3 regions of the Erwinia sp. 009765445 genome follow, and region 2 is predicted to be linked to each of the others. Evidence: predicted binding sites of a transcription regulator. Region 2 holds the regulator's gene; each other region holds the start of a gene.
What was found. The regulator CRP, encoded in region 2, controls carbon source genes, mostly activating them, when cyclic AMP is high. The targets are predictions, from matches to a motif close to ATGTGANNNNNNTCACAT.
Positions count from the first base shown of each region.

Region 1 (6,658 bases), on a different contig from region 2:
GTGACAACGTCACTCTGGTAATGATGATAGATGTCCAGCGAACGGTTACCGGCTTTATCGGCGACCACGCTGCAATCTTCTGGCTGCGTATATATGCGGTCGATGCGGTCCGGATAGGTCTGTTTACCAGACTCAGATGTGCCTGTAACGCCGTTATTAACCTTATCAATGTAACTGGTGCCCAGCCCACTGACTTCCACGCCTGCAATGTCCTCAACGCTGAAGTAGCTGTGCAGGGCTGCAGTGGCTTCATAATCCCCGTGGGCTTCCAGCTCAATCTCACAGCGGTCGCTGAAGCGGAAGCGGGCAAACAGGGTGAAGTCGTGCGGCCAGAGCTTTTTGGTCTGCTCGTTGCTCTCCAGCACCAGCGTCAGCATCACGCTCTCATCGTTCTCATCATGCGCTGACAGCGTCCATGGCAGGGTGCGGGCAAAACCATGAGCGGGTTCACCTGCAGGTCCAAACCACGGCCAGCAGATAGGTACGCCGCCCCGGATAGCTTTACCGGTAGCCCAGGCCGTTTTCTCACTCAACCAGATCACCGGCTTTTCACCGTTCGGCTGCCAGGCAATCAGGTGAGCACCCTGCAGGGTGACGGCGGCACGCACTTTTGGATGGACGATCACCACAACGGGAAGGTCGCCAATCTTGCGTTGAGAAATATACGGGGTGATTTGGTTGATAACCGGAAGCGAAAAAATTTTTTCGTTCATCAGAAAACTTTCCTTTAGCGAAAAAAAAGGGCGACCGTAGTCGCCCTCAGAGTCAGTTCATCGCGCTTATTTAGCGATGTGAGCAACCAGGTCCAGGACCTTGTTGGAGTAACCAGTTTCGTTATCGTACCAGGAAACCAGCTTCACGAAAGTGTCGCTCAGTGCGATACCGGCTTTCGCATCAAAGATAGAAGTCAGCGTTTCGCCGTTGAAATCGGTAGAAACCACTTCGTCTTCGGTGTAGCCCAGGACGCCTTTCATTTCGCCTTCGGCTGCGGCTTTGATTGCTGCACAGATTTCTTTGTAAGAAGCAGGCTTAGCCAGACGTGCAGTCAGGTCAACTACGGAAACGTTAGGGGTAGGAACGCGGAACGCCATACCAGTCAGTTTGCCGTTCAGCTCAGGGATCACTTTACCTACCGCTTTAGCAGCACCGGTAGAAGAAGGGATGATGTTCTGAGATGCGCCGCGGCCGCCGCGCCAGTCTTTGTGAGACGGGCCATCAACGGTTTTCTGAGTAGCGGTGGTTGCGTGAACAGTGGTCATCAGCGCTTCAACGATACCGAACTTGTCGTTGATCACTTTAGCCAGTGGTGCCAGGCAGTTAGTGGTGCAGGATGCGTTAGAAACGATCTCCTGGCCAGCGTAAGATTTATGGTTCACGCCCATCACGAACATTGGGGTGTCATCCTTAGAAGGACCGGTCAGCACGACTTTCTTGGCACCAGCTTCGATGTGCTTACGCGCAGTTTCGTCGGTCAGGAAGATACCGGTTGCTTCAGCAACAACGTCAACACCGATTTCATTCCACTTAAGGTTAGCCGGATCGCGTTCAGAGGTAACACGGATGGTTTTGCCGTTGACAACCAGGTGGCCGTCTTTAACTTCTACAGTGCCGTCGAAACGACCGTGAGTAGAGTCATATTTCAGCATGTAAGCCATGTACTCTGCGTCCAGCAGATCGTTGATGCCCACGATCTCGATGTCAGAACGCTGCTGAGCAGCACGGAAAACGATGCGACCGATACGGCCAAAACCGTTGATACCTACTTTGATAGTCATATATTCCACCAGCTGTTGTTAGTGAATAAAAGGTTGGCTGTAAAATTACAAAAACCTTACCAGGCGTCAAGCGGAATCGCTTCAATAGTTGCGACAAATCAAACCGCAAAGCAGGAATTATTGCCCTGGATGCGTGTTCCCTGACCACCGATAAAGGTTCATATGGGGACGCTCTGCCCAAATATAAAGGGGTGGCGAACTCAAAGGGTGATCTGAGTCACATTTTCATCTTCAGGTCACTTTCAGACTCCCCCTGAAACGAAAAAATCCCCTGACGTTGTTAAGTATTTGTTAGAATAGTAGCCGATATTTTCAGATTCACCCCCCGAGAGTAGCAAAATGGCTAATGACCCGAAGCAACTGAGCCCAGAAACCGACCTCAACGAAATGCAGCGCTATGTCACGCAGCATCGCGGCACCGAACCGCCTTTCTCAGGTAAATTGCTGCACAACAAAGGCGAGGGAATTTATCACTGCCTGGTGTGCAACTCGCCGCTGTTCCTGTCTGAAACTAAATACGACTCCGGCTGCGGCTGGCCGAGTTTTTATCAGTCGTATCATGAAGATTCTATTAAATATATTGAAGATGATTCGCACGGTATGCAGCGTATTGAAATCCGCTGCGGCAACTGTGATGCACACCTGGGGCACGTTTTCCCTGATGGCCCACAGCCAACTGGAGAGCGTTACTGTGTTAACTCCGCCTCGTTAAGCTTTACCGACGATGATGGCAATAATATTAAAGGATAGTTGCTATGGAGCTGGATGAGATGATTGCCGCCATGACGCCGGAAGTTTATCAGCGTCTGGTCACCGCAGTGGAAACCGGCAAATGGGCTGATGGCGTGGCTCTGACGCCAGAACAGAAGGAAAACAGTCTGCAACTGGTGATGCTCTGGCAGGCTCGCCATAACGAACAGCCTCAGCACATGAGCGTGGGTAAGGGCGGCGAAATGGTGATGAAAACCAAGAAGCAGCTGAAAGAGGAGTTCGGCATTGAGGATGACAACGTCACCCATATCCGGTTGCAGTAAATTATTCCTTCAGGAATAAATGGCGTTAAAAAGGGGCGCAGAAGGCCCCCTTATAATGGCAGCGAATGCTGACGGTTCAGCAATGGCTGCGCATCTGACTGGCAATGGGTTTATAAAATAATGGCACCCTTTGCCGCCATATCTGCCAGCGCTTGCTCACTGTCACCCGATGCCAGATTGACGCCACGACAACCTGCAGCGATCACCGTAACGGTGTAGCCCAGCGCCAGTGCGTCCAGCACGCTGTATTTCACACAGTAATCCGTTGCCAGACCCATCACCGTCAGGGCGGTAATCCCGTGGTTTTTGAGCCACAGATCCAGCGTGGTTTTATTGCGGTGGCCGTTATCGAAGAATGCACTGTAGCTGTCCACCTTCGGATCCTGCCCTTTATAAATCTTCTCGCTGATATAGCGTTGATCCAGCCCGGGATGCAGCTGCGCACCGGCTCCGTGCTGGATACAGTGATCGGGCCACCAAACCTGCGACAGCCCCTCAAGTTTGCCCAACGTCCAGGCTGCCTGGCCGGAGTTGGAAGCAAAGCTGCCATGTTCCGCCGGATGCCAGTCCAGCGAGGCCACCACCGGCTGACCTCGCTGGTGAAATTCTGCGGCGTACTGGTTAGCAATAGCGATGACTTCATCGCCTCCGCTGACCGCCAGCGCGCCACCGGGACAGAAGTCATTTTGTAAATCAATCAGAAGCAGCGCCTGCTGTGTGGTCATTATCGCTCTCTCACTTATCGTCCGGGGTCAGTTCACCGCGCAGGTTAATCTGCATCTGCTGGCGCACCTGCTCGCTGGTCAGATTCTGGCTCAGCAGATAGTGCAGCTTGGTCAGCGTTGCTTCTACCGTTAAATCATAACCGCTGATCACGCCTGCCAGCGCCAGGGCGTTACCGGTGGCGTAGCCACCCATATTCACCTTGCCGGACATACACTGAGTCAGGTTGACCACAACAATGCCGCGATCGGAAGCTTCTTTCAGCTCCTTCAGGAAGGCCGGGTTCTGTGGGGCATTGCCAACGCCATAAGAACGCAGGATCAGCGCTTTCACCGGCTGACGCAGGAAGTTGCTTACCACATCGGAAGAAATTCCGGGATAGATAGTCACCACGCCAATCGGCTGTGGCGTAATAGGGTGCACAATCAGCTCGCCCGGGCCCATTGGCGCGGCAGGGGTGTTCAGGCGACGGATATGGATGCCCGCTTCAAGCAGCGGCGCAAGGTTAGGCGAGGCGAAGGCGTTGAAGCCATCGGCATGGGCCTTGGTTGTACGGTTACCGCGATACAGCGTGTTGTTGAAGAACAGTGCAACTTCGTTGATCGGGTAGTTGGCGGCAACGAACAGGGAATTCAGCAGGTTTTGCTGCCCGTCTGAACGCAGTTCTGCCAGAGGGATTTGTGACCCTGTCACAATTACCGGCTTGGACAGATTCTCCAGCATAAAGGAGAGAGCTGAAGCGGTGAAGGCCATGGTATCTGTGCCATGCAGGATCACAAAGCCATCGTATTTATCGTAATTAGCCTGGATATCATCCGCAATCGATTGCCAATCCTGTGGCGTCATATCCGATGAGTCGATTAACGGCGAGTACTCGTGTATAGTGAAGTCCGGCATCTCGGCGCGGTGGAATTCTGGCATATTCGCCAGCTGGGTTTGCAGGTGGCCCGATACCGGAATATAGCCATGCTCGGAACGCTGCATGCCGATGGTCCCGCCAGTATAGGCGACGTAAATTGATTTCTTATGCATTTAAAGACTCAGGCTTGCCAAAAAGGCGAAGTATAAGGGGAAAGCAGAGCAAAAGCAGCCCGACCAGATGCCGGGCTGCGGGTTATGTTATTTCACCTGTCCACAGGTAAGGCACATGGCATAGCGGTTTTGCGGATCGTTGAGGTTATCAAACAGACCCGGCTGGTTTTTCATTGCCGCCATTACGTCGATCATTGGCGCAGGCAGATAAGCTTTAAGAGCATCCGGCAGCGCGGCGCGGGCTGACACGTTCATCTGGCTGAACAGCAGGTCAATAAAGCCGGGTTCATCCTGATACCAGTTGAGATGCCACTGCTTGAGTTTTGCCAGTTCGGCCGCTTTTGCCACGGCATCGTCGAAGTCACCAAGTGAATCCACCAGACCGTTGGATTTTGCATCGCTGCCGGTCCAGACGTGACCCTGGGCAATCTGGTCAATCTGCTCTGGTGTTTTACCGCGCGAGCTGGCGACCAGGCCAAGGAAGTTTTTGTAACCGTTCTGGATGCTCAGTTGCATCATCTGCGCAACCTCAGGCGGTAGCGCCTTGGTGGTTGCCACATCAGCCAGTGGCGAAGTGGAGACGCCATCGGTATGCACACCAATTGAGTCCAGCGTGTTTTCAACGGTGTTAATCACCCCGAAAATGCCGATGGATCCGGTAAGCGTACTTGGGCTGGCGATGATGTAGTTAGCCGGAGTGGAGATCCAGTAACCACCGGAGGCAGCCATACCGCCCATGGAAACCACCACCGGTTTACCCGATTCCTTCGCCGCAGCCAGTTCTTCACGAATGGTCTCGGAAGCCGTCACGCTGCCGCCAGGGCTGTTAATGCGGAACACGATTGCCTTGATTTTCGGATCCAGGCGCGCCTGACGAATTTCCATCGCGGTGGTATCGCCGCCGACGCTGCCCGGTGTTTCATCGCCGTCCATAATTGCGCCGTTCGCCATCACCACGGCAATGTTGCCGTCAGTCGTGCTGTAATCCTTGACCTGATAGTCGTAAATGCTGGTGCCTTTAAAATCACTGGCCGCTTTATCCCAGCCGAAGATTTTACTCATCTGCTGATCTACTGCCGCGCGGGAAGCCAGCTCATCAACCAGCTTGTTATCTTTGGCATACTGAGCCGTATCTCCACCGACTTTCTGCAGGCCGTCCAGCACGCCCTGAGCGCCCGGGAACACCTGTTCAGGCGTAATCTGGCGATTAGCGGCGATGGTGTTGAGGTAGTTCTGCCACAGTTCGCCAATCCAGCGGCTGTCCGCATCACGCGCTGCCGGTGACATATCATCGCGCAGGAACGGTTCTACCGCCGACTTATAAGTGCCGACACGGAAGACGTGTGAGCTGATTTTCAGCTTATCCAGCAGGGTCTTGTAGTAAAGACCGTTGGTGGCGAAGCCATGCAGATCCACCGTTCCCTGAGGGGAGAGATAGATTTTGTTGGCGAAGCTGGCCAGGTAATATTGCGCCTGGCTGTAGCTGTCACCGGTGGCATAGATTTGCTTACCGCTGTCGCGGAATTCACGCAGAGCCTTACCGATGTACTGCAGAGATGGTTGATCTGCTCCGGCGAAGTCGCGCAGGTCAAGAACCATGCCGGTGATATTGGCATCATCTTTGGCCTGACGAATAGCATCCACCACGTCAAAGAGGGAGTTCTCCTTCAGGCGGTCGCTGCTGGTGCCGAGTAACTGACGGCCAATTTTGCTGAGTTTGTTACTGACTGAAGGTTTATCCACCACCGTGCCGCTGAGATCGACAACCAGTGCCCCTTTCTGAGGTTCGACTGGCGTACTGGATTTACTGAACTGAAAGTAAATACCGACACAAACCAGGATCAACAACACCAGAAACAGGTTGAGGATAAACTCGCGGACGAAATTCAGCAGTCGCCATGTCCATTTGAAAAAACCAGCGATCGCTCGCCACAAGATGCGCATATGATCTCCATAATAGCGGTAAAAAAGCCCGCTGCGTCCGCCAGTTGAAAAGTAAAACGGCGCAAACAGGGTGGTGTTGGTCACATCCTAAATAGCAGGGGCGAAATTGTCAGCAGGAAAAAGCGCGATGCTGTAACAAATCATCATCCT
Region 1 covers NZ_JBYUWC010000001.1:101,667-108,324, reverse strand. Annotated here, with positions in the region: gene AC3Y5R_RS00465 (D-hexose-6-phosphate mutarotase) at 1-713, opposite strand, end outside; gene gapA (glyceraldehyde-3-phosphate dehydrogenase) at 780-1,775, opposite strand; gene msrB (peptide-methionine (R)-S-oxide reductase MsrB) at 2,115-2,525, shown strand; gene AC3Y5R_RS00450 (YeaC family protein) at 2,531-2,809, shown strand; gene pncA (bifunctional nicotinamidase/pyrazinamidase) at 2,920-3,534, opposite strand; gene ansA (asparaginase) at 3,545-4,564, opposite strand; gene sppA (signal peptide peptidase SppA) at 4,652-6,508, opposite strand.
Region 1: msrB (peptide-methionine (R)-S-oxide reductase MsrB) is a predicted target of CRP. The motif match lies at 1,981-1,998, and genes of this name have one in related genera.

Region 2 (6,658 bases):
CTGGGGCCGTCATATTCCAGTCGCTGCTGGCAGCGCTGTAACGCAATCTCACAGGACTGCAAATACCGCTCCGCCAGCGATGACGTCAGCATGGTATGCTCACGCGCGAGGATGGTCATCGCGTTGATGTGCTCAACGATAAACTGGCTGTGCGTCACCCACAGCTTCATGTCTGCCAGATAACTCGAATCGAAACCGGGCTCCTGCATCGCCTGATTCAGCGAGTTAAAGAGGGCGTTATGAGCCTGATTGACCCGCATACGCTGGTAAGCCAGCTTTACCGGGTCCTGCTCGTTGCCCAGCAGCATCTGCAGCGCTCCCTGATAGGCTTCCAGCGCATCGTGCGCATTCTGCCGCAGCAGCCCGCTTTGCCACTGCGGCCACAGCCAGATCATGCCGCCAAAGGCAATCAGGCAGCCCATCAGCGTATCCATCAGGCGCGGCAGCAGGAAATCAGCCCCGTTCAGTGACAGCAGTTGAAGGGAGTAAACCGCCGTGACGGTAAAGCCAATCATCGCCCAGCCGTAGAACTTACGGATAAACAGGTAGCTGATCAGGGTGATTGCCAGCATCACCAGCAGCACCAGAGGCTCCGGGGCCTGCAGCCGCAGAGTAACGGCAGCGATAATCAGCCCGGCAAGGGTCCCCAGCGCTCTGTGCTGGATCCGGACTCTGGTGGCGCTGTAACCGTTCTGACTGACAAACATCACCGTCATCAAAATCCAGTAGGGCTTGGGCAGGTTAAAGAACAGCGCCAGCGAGCTGGCAAAGGTCAGCATCACCGCAAAACGGGCGGCGGTGCGCAGCGCGGCGGACGTCAGCGACAGATAACTTCTTATGGCCGGGAGCAGCGGCAGACGGCGCTGGCGGTCGGCCATCAGGTCGCGCTGATAAAGTGGGCGCTGAGTGCGCAGGACGCGGGCAATGCGGCTGAAGTGGTAATAACAGAAGTTGCCGACCGGATTGTCCCGGTGCTGGCGGGAAATTTTTTCCAGCGCCTGAAGCTGCTTATCCATGGTAAATCGCTCAGGCAGCTTATGATAAAGGATATCGTCTGCCAGCTCGCGCAGCCTGGCCGCAATGGTCTGGGCGTTCCAGCGGATCACCGCTTCGGCGTGGCTCTGTTCCACCAGCTTCTGCACCTCTTCCGGCTGATGCAGGCTGACGGAGATATGCTCCTGCAAATCCAGCGCCACCTGAAAGGCGCGGGTCAGCCGCTTGTGATGATTATCGTTATTGGCGGCCAGCATGTGCATTTGCTGGTAGCAGGTGGTGATCAGATCGACCGCTTTCTGCTGACGGGCCAGCAGCGGCGGCAGGGCTTTTTCCGGATCGGTGAGTTTAGTCAGCAGGGTATATTTAGCTTCACAGTAACCGGCCAGCTCCCGATACAGCAGGCTCAGCGTTTCGCGCATCGGCTGCTCTTTCCACAGCCAGAACCAGAACCAGTTGAAGACGCCGTACCAGACCGTGCCCAGTACGTAGAGCATCGGCGGCTGCCAGATTGGCATCCTTCCCGCCAGGCTGAGGGTGAAGATCGCCGCAATCAGCGAGCCGGGCAGCAGTCGTCCGTGCAGCGGGCTGATCTCTCCGGTCACGCCGAGCAGCATCGCCATCACGAACAAAATAGCGGGCAGGGGAACCTGGTGTGCACCCAGGTACTGGATCAGAAAGCTGCTGGAGGCAAACAGGCTACCGCCCACGATCAGGCGTTTGAAAAAGCGTTTATGCGGGGTATCAAGACCGGCGATGTTGCAGCAGGCCGGGACTAAGGAGAACAGCAATCCCTTTTGCAAATCGCCCAGCAGCCATCCGATAGCAACCGGTAAACAGAGCACCAGCGTCTGGCGCAGTGCGTAGTTGACTTCAGGGTGATAAATGATTCGACGCCACATCACTCCGTACCAAATAAAAAGGCGCAACAGAGACTGTTGCGCCGAGGATCAGAGCCGGTTAGCGTGTGCCGTAGACAACGATAGTTTTACCGTGCGCCGAGATCAGGTTCTGATCTTCCAGCATTTTCAAAATACGCCCAACGGTTTCACGGGAGCAGCCAACAATCTGGCCGATCTCCTGACGGGTGATTTTGATCTGCATTCCGTCAGGGTGAGTCATGGCATCCGGCTGTTTAGCCAGATTGAGCAGGGTTTGCGCGATGCGACCAGTCACATCGAGGAAAGCTAAATTGCCCACTTTCTCGGACGTTACCTGCAGGCGGCGCGCCATCTGCGAAGAGAGACGCATCAGAATGTCGGGGTTCACCTGGATCAGCTGGCGGAATTTCTTATAGGAAATTTCAGCGACTTCGCACGCGGTTTTTGCCCGTACCCACGCACTGCGCTCCTGACCCTCTTCGAACAGGCCAAGCTCGCCAATAAAATCGCCCTGATTGAGGTAAGAGAGGATCATCTCTTTGCCTTCTTCATCCTTGATCAGCACCGCTACCGCGCCTTTGACGATGTAGTAGAGGGTTTCCGCTTTCTCACCCTGGTGAATCAGCGTGCTTTTGGATGGATACTTATGAATATGGCAATGTGACAGGAACCATTCAAGTGTCGGGTCTGTTTGCGGTTTGCCGAGAACCATTCGCTGTTATCCTCTGTTGTCATCGTGCCTTAAATACAGGGGCAGAGTTCCCTGTCAGGCGTTGAAATAGTCAAGCGTTTCCCTGTCAGGAAATTTATTCGGCTTCTGTGGGAAGCCAGGCTCGTTATGTCGTTCCGTTTCGTCAAAGCTTGTAGAGTACTGACGAAAGTATTACAGCCTTGTTTGTAGCACAGCTTTGCACGAGTGTCTTCTGTTGTCTCGCTTCAGCATAGTGCGAAATCTGCTGCATTGCCGTTTTTGTTGCTAAAGCGTAATCTGGTGTTAACTGAATGAATTAGAGGAGTTTGTTATGCAGGCACGTGTCAAATGGGTGGAAGGGCTGACCTTTTTGGGAGAATCCTCATCAGGACATCAGGTGCTGATGGATGGCAACTCAGGGGATAAAGCACCCAGCCCGATGGAGATGGTGTTGATGGCAGCGGGCGGTTGTAGCGCGATTGACGTGGTTTCAATCCTGCAAAAAGGCCGTCACGATGTTAAAGACTGTGAGGTTAAGTTGACCTCCGAACGGCGTGAAGAGGCTCCGCGTCTCTTCACCCATATCAATCTGCATTTTATCGTAACGGGTAACGCATTGGGCGATAAAGCTGTGTCCCGCGCTGTCGATCTCTCAGCAGAAAAATATTGCTCCGTTGCGCTGATGCTGGGCAAAGGTGTGGAGATCACTCACAGCTATGAAGTGATTGAGCTGTAAAATATCCCGAGCCCCGCACTGTCGGGGCACTACTCTATCTTCTTCCCTTCGATTAACCGTTGCACCAGCGGCCCCATGATCAGCTCCATCGCCAGCCCCATTTTGCCGCCAGGTACCACCAGCGTGTTGATGTGAGAGATAAAAGAACCCTGCAGCATCGCCAGCAGATAGGGGAAGTCGATATCTTCCAGTCCCTGAAAGTGGATCACCACAAAACTTTCATCCAGCGACGGGATGCCCCGTGCGGCGAACGGATTGGAGGTATCAACGGTCGGGACGCGCTGGAAGTTAATGTGCGTGCGCGAGAACTGCGGAGTGATGAAGTTGATGTAATCCTCCATAGAACGCACTACCGAGTCCATTACCGCTTCACGCGAGTGGCCGCGTTCACTGGTATCACGCACCAGCTTCTGGATCCACTCCAGGTTAACGATAGGCACCACGCCAACCAGCAGATCCACATGCTGTGACACATTGTTCTGCGGTGTTACCACCCCGCCGTGCAGCCCTTCATAGAACAACACATCAGTCGGCTCCGGCAGCGGCTGCCACGGCGTGAAGGTTCCCGGCACCTGGTTCCACGGCACCGCCTCATCATAGGTATGCAGATACTTGCGCGACTTGCCGCTGCCGCTTTTGCCGTATTCCTGGAAGGTTTGCTCCAGCAGCGCGAAGTCGTTGGCATCAGGGCCAAAATAACTGATGTGTCGGCCCATATCGCGCGCTTTGCGGATTGCCATATCCATCTCAGGCCGGGTATAGCGGTGAAAGCTGTCCCCCTCCACTTCGGCGGCATGCAGGTTAAGCTGCTGAAAAATTTTGCGGAAGGCCAGGCTGGTTGTGGTGGTTCCCGCGCCGCTGGAACCGGTCACGGCAATCACCGGATGTTTGGCAGACATGTTAGCTCCCTGAGAAAGATCATATCGATCCAGCATTGGTATCATGTTTAGCGCACGGGTGTCACCTTTGCCCCTCTCCGATGCCAAAAAAGCAACGCGCCGCCGCATTTTTGCTGCTTCATTTAGCGCACCAAATTGCTCAGACTGTACAAAACAGTGCAGGAGATAACTTTCAATGAATATGCCTTCGTCACGCTGGTGGTGGGATCTCTCGACCCGTGAATTCAGCGAGCTGGAGATGGACAAGATTGTTGCGGTGCTGCCGATTGGCGCAGTGGAGCAGCATGGCCCGCATCTGCCAGTCAGGGTGGATGCCGCGATTAATGCCGGGATCGTTGCCGAAGCGGTCGGCATGATGCCTGCAGATCTCCCGGTGCTGATCCTTCCCGCACTGCCGGTCGGCAAATCTGATGAGCATCTCAATTACCCTGGCACGCTGACCCTTCCTTATGATGTGCTGGGCAAAGTGTGGTTTGAAGTGGCAAAAAGCGCCTGGCGCGCCGGGATCCGCAAGCTGATTTTCTGGAATTCGCATGGCGGCCAGCCGCAGCTGATGGAGATTGTCTGCCGCCAGCTGCGCATTGAACTGGGAGTATTTGCCGTCGGAGCCAGCTGGTTCCGTACCATCGACTCCAGCGATCTGTTCAGTGAACACGAGCGGCAGCACGGTATTCATGGCGGTGAGTCGGAAACCAGTGTGATGCTGCATCTTCATCCGGATCTGGTGCAGATGAAATATGCAGAGGATTTTGTATCCGCCTCGGTGGCACTAGCGGAAACTGGCGGCATCCTTACCCCGGAAGGGGGCGTGGGCTTTGGCTGGATGGCGGAGGATCTGCATCCTTCCGGCACCACCGGTAACGCCGCAGCTGCGGATGCCGAACGCGGCAAAATCGAAACCCGGCGGGCGGCTGAGGCGCTGATTAAGCTGATCCGTGAGGTGCAGGCTTACCGGCCACCTTACCAGTCAAAATAGAGTATGCCTTCAGCAGGCGGCATGCCACGCATTTCAGCATGCCGTATTGCCCGCTTTCCTTACCGTGAGATTTAAGGCCGCTCCGGCACGCTGAAGTCCGCTAAGCCATCTGGCTCATCATTGCCTTGATGGTCTCCGCCAGCACGCTGCCAATCGCACTGGTGCCCCGATCATGCCCAATCAGCATCAGATTCTGTGTGCGCTGCGCCAGCTCGCGCACCGGAATATAGATCAGCCTGCCGCTGCGCAGATCGAACTCAATATCAAACGGCGTCAGGAAGGTCAGCGCCTGGTCGACCATCGCCGCCTGACGCATCACCTCGATCGAATTGGTTTCAATGACCGGGTGCACGGTCACTGATGCCCGAGAGAACAGATCGTTCAGATAAGGGCGGATCACCATCGACTTGTCGGCAATCACCAGCGAATGGGGCACGCAGTCGCTCAGGCGCAGGCTGGTTTTATCCGCCAGTGGATGGCCGGGTGCCACCACCGCCCCAAGCCTTCCGACCGCACTGCCCAGCGTACGGAGGGAAGGGGGTAAATCAAAATCGAATCCCAGCCCTAAATCTGCCTCGCCCGACTCCACCGCGCTGGTAATGTCGTGACCGGTGGTCATCTGCCGCAGGACTAATTTTACCCTGGGATTTGCCCGCCGGAATTCAGCGGCCACGCGGGGGATCAGATTGGCCGCCAGCCCGCTCATCATCGCTACCGTGACTTCGCCACGCCGCAGCCCCTTCAGCTCCTCAATCTTAATCTGCGCCCATTCCAGCTCTTTAAATGTCTGGCGGACGTGGTGGATCAACACTTCTCCGGCGGCCGTCAGCACCATTTTGCGTGGCAGGCGTTGGAACAACGGGGTGCCGAGTTCTTCTTCCAGCGCGAGGATTTGCCGGTTAATGGCGGAAGCTGAAATATGCAGTCTGCTGGCCGCTTTACGGATTGACCCGCTGCGCGCCACTTCATCCAGATAGGTCCACAGGCGATGCTGAAGCATGACGACTCCGTAGTGTTGCCTTTAAGGCATCGTTGAGTACGAAAAACTGTGCTTTTAAGGTAACGAAAATCGCGGCATAACTGAACAATCTTCAGTTGAGGGGGCATAAAAATGGCAGGTGTAAGTCGCAGGGGATTTGCAAAGATGCTGGCGGGCGCGGTGATGTTACCGGCTCTGGCGCCGTTACTTTCTCGTAAAGCGCTGGCCGCGGATAAGAGCATCAAAATCGCATTGTTGTTGCCGGGTTCCGTTGCCGATGGCGGCTGGAGCATGCTGGCGTATCAGGGGCTCCAGGCGCTGAAAAAAGAAGGTTTCACCGTGGCTTACAGCGAAAGCGTGCCGCAGGCGCAGATGGAGCAGGTGATCCGCGGCTATGCCGACGACGGTTACTCGCTGATTATCGGCCACAGCTTTGAATACGGCTCGGCGTTTGCCGAAATTGCCCCTGACTACCCGGATACCCACTTCTTCGCTTCAACCTT
Region 2 covers NZ_JBYUWC010000008.1:190,821-197,478, forward strand. Annotated here, with positions in the region: gene AC3Y5R_RS10970 (YccS/YhfK family putative transporter) at 1-1,895, opposite strand, end outside; gene crp (cAMP-activated global transcriptional regulator CRP) at 1,954-2,586, opposite strand; gene AC3Y5R_RS10980 (OsmC family protein) at 2,897-3,301, shown strand; gene AC3Y5R_RS10985 (phosphoribulokinase) at 3,331-4,200, opposite strand; gene AC3Y5R_RS10990 (creatininase family protein) at 4,376-5,176, shown strand; gene AC3Y5R_RS10995 (LysR family transcriptional regulator) at 5,277-6,176, opposite strand; gene AC3Y5R_RS11000 (BMP family protein) at 6,288-6,658, shown strand, end outside.

Region 3 (6,658 bases), on a different contig from region 2:
CTATCCAGCACGTCGTTCCAGCGCACGCGCTGGCCGTAACCTATCGTGGTAACCGCGCCGGTCCCCTGGCCCTGCTGCCAGTAGCCGCCCGCACCCAGTTCGACCTCCTGGCTCCATTCTGTCTGGTAATGGCGGTACATCAGATGATCGAGGGTAACGGCAGGTACCACGGCAAAGTCGCTGGACGGGCTGTAGTAAGGCCCGGTGGTTTTACTGTTGTGGCTGCCGCTGATGTTCGGGGTGAAATCCACCGTCAGATAAGGGCCGCTCCAGATACGCTCCTGACCATCGATGCTGTATTCCAGCCGCTGGTTGCCATCAGAGAACCAGCTCGGGGTAAGTGAGGCCTGCCATGAACGGCTTTCGTTCTGCTGCCAGCGCAGATATACCCTGCCACCGTTGGCCGTCACGCCGTTACGCAGCGCCTGAAGAGGCGTGTCGCGCATCAGCCGTTCCGCAGAACCGCCAATTCGCCACTGGTCGTTAAAGTCATGCCAGCCGGAGAGGCGCACGCCGGTTTTCTGTCCATAGCCATAGTTCTGGCCGTTCAGTTCAGCTTCCGCCCAGTTATCCCGTGCGCGGTACTCAATACCGCCGCGCACGCTGCGATTAATCGCTTTCCCTTCTTCAAATTCGCTGTCGTTAAACCCCAGGCCGGTAAACAAACGCCAGTTTTCAGCCACCGGTGGGGCATACAGCAAGGCATCAACCGAGAAATCGTTTGCACCGCTGACCGGGCTGTCTGAATTGATGCCGTGCTCACCTTCAATACGCAGTTCATACATATGATGCACGTCGCGCAGGCGGCTGAGCCGCTGCGTGGCATGGTCCTCAGGCTGGCGCTGATAAACGTCATCGGCCAGAAGATCGGCCTGCCGCCACTCCTGTAAATCCAGCGCGGTCTGGCCCTGCTGGGTTTCCAGCTGAATATTCCGGTCGTCCATACTTTCCACCCGCTTCAACTCCGCTTCTGCGCGACGCGGCCAGCCCCGTGAGAGGTAAATACTGGCAAGGTCAATCTGTAACCCCTGATTACCCGGCGCGGTGCGGGCCAGATGCTCTGCACGTTTCTGTGCAGCATCCAGGTCGGCGGTGAAAAAAGATGACTGAACGCGCAGCTGCTGTGCATCCAGCCAGCTTTCGTTGGGCACGCGCAGTGGCGAGCCATAAATCCGGCGGTAGTAGGGATTAGCGCGGCTGAAGTCTTCACTCTGCTGCCCGGCGCCTGCGGGCTGCTCATCCTCACTGAAGGCATAAAACAGATCGCTCTGATCGTCGCGCGTCAGCTGGCTTCCCTGCCCTTCAGCCCGCACCGCCTGATACAGCTTCAGGGCTTTGTCCGGCTGGTGCTGGTAAAGCCATGCGGAAGCCGCCCAGCGCTGGGCATAAGGCGGGATGGTTTGCCCTTCGGCTATCAGCTGCTGATACTCCTCCGTCGCTTCCCGCATCCGGCTGCGGGCAACCAGCGCCCCAAGGCGATCGATCCGTGCCCGCTGATAGTCTGCCCGGGCAGACTGGAGGTTTTTCCAGGCAGCCAGCAGGCGGTCGTAGTCGGCAAGCGCGCGGTCGGCTACACGAAAACGCTCAGCCTCCGAACGGCTGGCAGTCACGGCGATACGAACTTCTTGTGCCGCTGCATCAGCCTGAAGCTTGCGCTGTTCTGCAGCAGGAAGTTGGACAGTGCCGCATTCCGCAGCGCCGGGCCACTGACCCGGTTCATCGAAAGTGTGGCAGCATAGTCGCGGCGCAGGGTAACGTCATCAGGAAAATGGCGTTTCGCTTCGCTGGCCGTTTGCAGAGCGTCCCAGTCCCTGCCTGCCGCTCGCTGAGCGTAGGTCAGATCCAGATAACGTTGAGGAGTCTGCCTGACAACGAGACGCTGGCGGGCAAGCTGCTGAGCTGAAGTGGTGTCACCGCTGTCCGCCAGCGTCATGATCAGCCCGCTGTTCAGATCGTCATTGTCAGTCTCAGCCCGCAGAGCCTCATGCCACAGCAGCAGAGAGGTATTCCACTCTTTCAGATTACGGTAAGCCCGGGCAACAGCCACTTTGGCCCGCACAGGCAGAGGCCCACTGGCCTGATAACGCTGCCAGATGTCGACAACCTGGCGGTCCTGGTTTGCCCAACCAGCAATCTGCAACCAGTCAGCCAATTCTCCACGGGTCAGCGGACGGCGTTCAGCCTCCTTCGCCAGCCAGTCCAGCACCGGTGAGCTGTTGCCCGACCGGGCCTGAACAATCATCTGGTCATAGGTTTCCGAGGCCTGGCTGCTCTGTGGTAATGAACCCAGTAGCAGACACAGAGCCAGGGAAGTTCTCTGGTGATAAAACAGGCCTTTCAGCCGCAAACAGCCATTGAAAAACACAAAGGCTCCTTATTTAATTTTTATTGCTCCATAAAGACATTTCACGATGACGATTATTGAGCGAGCTTATTTGAGGGACAGGAATTCTCCCCCCCTCGCAATGGAAGGGAATGAGTTATAAGACTTTTTGTTTAAAAAAAACCTACAACCCAATGTCGGCTTGTACAACTTTCGACAGGTCAGATTCCTCTTAAAGAGGTTAATTTGACTTAAGTCAGAATGAAAAATGCCTAAACGGACGTTAAGTGATTATCTGCCCTTTAATATTGCTAGCAATATTAAAGGGTTGTTTTTTAATAAGTTACTGGCAGCAGAAACAGCGGTAATACCAAGAAAAATTAAACTTTATAAATGATAACAATTCTCATCAATCGTCTCAAAATAGGGCTAACCTCCTTAAATTAAATATAAAATTCTAAGGATGATAAAAACAATTGCTTAATTGGCAGAATTCGCGGTGTGAGAAACGACCAACTTTTTGACTAAGTTAAATTAATCTGGCCTGTTATACCATCAGGCCCAATCACGCAAAAATGATAACCCACGGGAAATTAAGATGTATTTTAACAGGTGCAAAAAAACTACCATACCAGGCCTAAAAATTGTTCAATTTTTAAAATCGAGTGATATAATGTGACCGTCGTCACACTTCTATGGCTCCTGAGCCAGCTCAGATAAAAAGCAATCCTGGCAACTTTTTGTCCTGCATGTGGCGCAGATCAATGTCAGGCATGATTTGTCGCGGAGTTTGAAAAGATATGGGTACCTTAACCGCCAGCCTGGTGTTGATGAGATGGGAACTGGTTAGCGCAGTGATGATGTTTATGGCCAGCACGTTGAAAGTGAAGTGCCGCCAGACCAGCCATAACGGCATGGCATTCATCTTTACCGGCGTCGGGATCGGCATGTCATGCTGGTTCGTGACCGGCCTGCTGGGTATCACTCTGAGCATGGATAACCTGCTCAACTTCTGGCATATCACCAAAGATGTGTTTGTCGACGTGATGAGCCATACCCCGACTGACTACCCAATGCCTTAAAATGCAAACGAGCCGCGTTCTGAGAGAAAGCGGCTCGTCGTGTCGTGGCGCAGTTCAGACTTTCTTCAACACCACAGGCAATGCTGCCACTTCACCTGCCGGTCTTGGCAAAACCTCAGATTTATGGTCCTGCACCCACATGTTGCCCATGATCTCATTGAGACCGTGATCCAGTCCGGTCACCAGCCCCGCGCCCGGCGTGAAGGTCAGCTCACCAAAGTAAATCTGCCCGTCATTGATGTACCAGTCCACCCGCACGTAGTCGAAATCATTCGCCAGTTTCTTGCTCAGCTCCAGCGCTTTGTACAGCGTCGGCAAATCGTTGCTGATGTCCAACCCGGTATCGCGGATTTTATAGAAGCACGACGTCAGGCTGTTAACGTAGAAGTTCATCGACAGCGGTGAGTTTCCACAACGGTTGTAGATGATCTGCAGCACGTACTCAAAGTTGCCGTCTTTCTTGTTAAACATATGAAACTTATAGTCGACAGCAGCAAACTTGCCGTCACCTACGTACTGCTCAACCAAAATCCGCGGTTTGATATAGCGATAATGGATTTCACGCGCTTCCAGTGAGAAGTCACGGGTTAGCCACTCTTCGCACCGCTTGATCAGCAACTGCTTCTGAATACAATCCGGTTCTTCCAGCAGGATTTCCACCATTCCTGAGCCGTGGTTGGATTTTATAACCGTATCTTTTAACGACTTAAGTCCTAACAGCGTAACGGGCTTATCCGTTTCGTGCAGCAAGGGAATTAAATACTCGTTACCAATGGTTTTTGCTATGTAGTCTCTCACCAATACTTTGTCCGAAAGGATCCCATAACGAACATAGTCGCCGGTGACAAATTTACGATACAGAATTTTCTCATTAAACAATTTCGGCTGGCGAATATTGGGTAACTTTTTAAATTTACGATAATAATGAAATCTGTCCTGGTAAGACCACGGCATTTTCCTGAGAAGGTATAAGACGCTGTTTCTCAATTGTGCTTTGAGTTTTGACATTTTTTACCTCATTTGTAGGTTTTGTAGTTAAGTGAGGAAAGCTGTATTTTAAGAATGACGCCATTCTTAAAGAAATAGTTCATTACCGTGAGGGACAACAGCTCGGTAACCAGTACGCTCCAGGCAGCGCCTGTCAGTCCCCAGGAACGAATGAAAAACCAGTTGGTTGCCACGCTAATCACCACCAGTAAAACGATCTTTACCAGCAGATAATTAAACCCACCTTCTTTCACCATGTAACGATAAGCTACTGTTCCCATTGCCGAAAAACAGGTTGCTAACGACAATAACGTAACGAGATTTCCCGATTGTGTGTAGTCATGCCCATAAAGGGAACGGATGATCTGCTCGCCAAACAGCGCGACGATTAAGAGCATCAAAAATGAGACTGCCATAACATAGCCATACAGCTTCGCAGCTAACTTCGCAGCCACATCCGCCCGCTCCCTGAAGATCTCAGAGAAGCTGGATGTAATGATTGCCACAGGGATAAAAATCCACGAGGCAGAGATCGTATTCGCAGCGGTAAACAGCCCCAGCTCATGCGCTGAACCCACGCCAACCAGGAAAAACTGTGCGAGCTTTACCTGAATTGAGATAAACACGCTGGAAATCGCCAGCGGCAACCCGGCATGAAACAGATAGCGCAGGTAGCTGCGGTGCTTTCGCTTCGGTGGCGGACTGATGCTGTTGGCCTGAAAGAAGATATTTCGCTTGATCAGGTAAGGCACCAGTGTCACCGACACGATCGATAACGAGAGCCACACGGGGTTCAGCTTCAGCCAGGCCACGGTAAAACTGATCCCAAAACTGAGTGCCATCCCTGTTGCATTAGCAATGGTGTTCATGCGCGATTCCAGCCTGGCGTTGTTATAAACGCTGAAGATATCCTGCGTCACGAACAGCGATGACAGAAATGCAGCAATGGCGAAAACCAGAAAGTTTTCCCGCATAATTAACCAGACATAAATCAAAACCGGTACGGACAGTAATAATAACAACGCCATACGCAATTGTTTTGCCACCGCCATCAGGCGTATGCCCTTGGTCGCACTTTTGCTGATACTTTTAAACAGAATGGTTTCAGTCCCGAATATAGCAATGGTCTGAACAATTGAAAAAAGTGAGGCAGAAAATGCTATTTGACCAAAAACGGATGGGCCAAAAGATTTAGCGACATAGGATGTGACAAATATCACACCGAATACAGAGACCACTTTCTCTGACATCATCCAGGCTGCATTTGATACGACACTGTGTTTCATCCAAGCATCCTTTGTAGTGCTTTAACGTATTGCCAATACTCGGTACGTCCTTGTCTACAAGGGAGAAAGTCACGCCAAGCTAACCCTGAACCCAAGTGGGCTCTGAAAATTTTTTTATTATGCGGACGAAACGAACCCGCTCTTATTCAAAAGATTTATTTTAAACTTATCATCCTTCAGGAATATTCTGATTATATCTGGACTTGAATTCCTGTGAGCCAAATCAGCAAATCTCTAAATCGGTAATTTATTTTGGCACAGATTTTTTTCTGTGAGCTGGATTAATCTGAATCATCCACCAGCCCTCGCTGCCGATACGAACGAATTTATAACAAAAAACAGAATATCGAAAGCTAACTGGCCTCTAATAAAATAAAATCGGAGAAATCCCATGATGATATTTCTTCATAATACTTTAACTTAATGTGTGCCATTCAAATCGCGAACTTAACAACATTCAGCTAATTCCTGGAACATTTAGATCCATGAATTAGTGAAGTTGTTCTCATCACATTATAGTTAAGAAAGGTAATAGCATTTATGAGAAAGTCACGATATACAGAAGAGCAAATCACCAATGCTATTAAAGCATCGGAGTGCGGGGTTAAAGTAAAGGAGATCTGTGAAGATCTGGGGATTTCCGAGGCCACTTTCTATAGCTGGAAAAAGAAATATGCCGGTCTTTTCTCTGAGGAGGGTAGAAAAATCAAAGAGTTGGAAGAGAAAGTGCACACCATGGAGCGCGAACTGCTAACGCTCTCTTCTGATAAGGAAATGTTACAGAGCGTCCTGAAAAACTTCTTTACTACCAATGACAAGCGTCAGGCAGTTAATTTTTTACAGGACACTTACGAAATCGGTACCCGCCGCAGCTGCCGGTTGCTGGATATTAGCCGCAGCGTGTATCATTATCCGTACAACCTGGAAAATCATTAATTGAGACGGGCGACACATTTTTTATTCGCCCAGCTAAAAATTAA
Region 3 covers NZ_JBYUWC010000017.1:55,079-61,736, reverse strand. Annotated here, with positions in the region: gene pgaA (poly-beta-1,6 N-acetyl-D-glucosamine export porin PgaA) at 1-1,610, opposite strand, end outside; gene AC3Y5R_RS18235 (hypothetical protein) at 1,607-2,365, opposite strand; gene AC3Y5R_RS18230 (YjcB family protein) at 3,124-3,405, shown strand; gene AC3Y5R_RS18225 (ATP-grasp fold amidoligase family protein) at 3,460-4,413, opposite strand; gene AC3Y5R_RS18220 (MATE family efflux transporter) at 4,422-5,678, opposite strand; gene AC3Y5R_RS18215 (transposase) at 6,219-6,614, shown strand.
Region 3: AC3Y5R_RS18230 (YjcB family protein) is a predicted target of CRP. The motif match lies at 2,997-3,014, and genes of this name have one in related genera.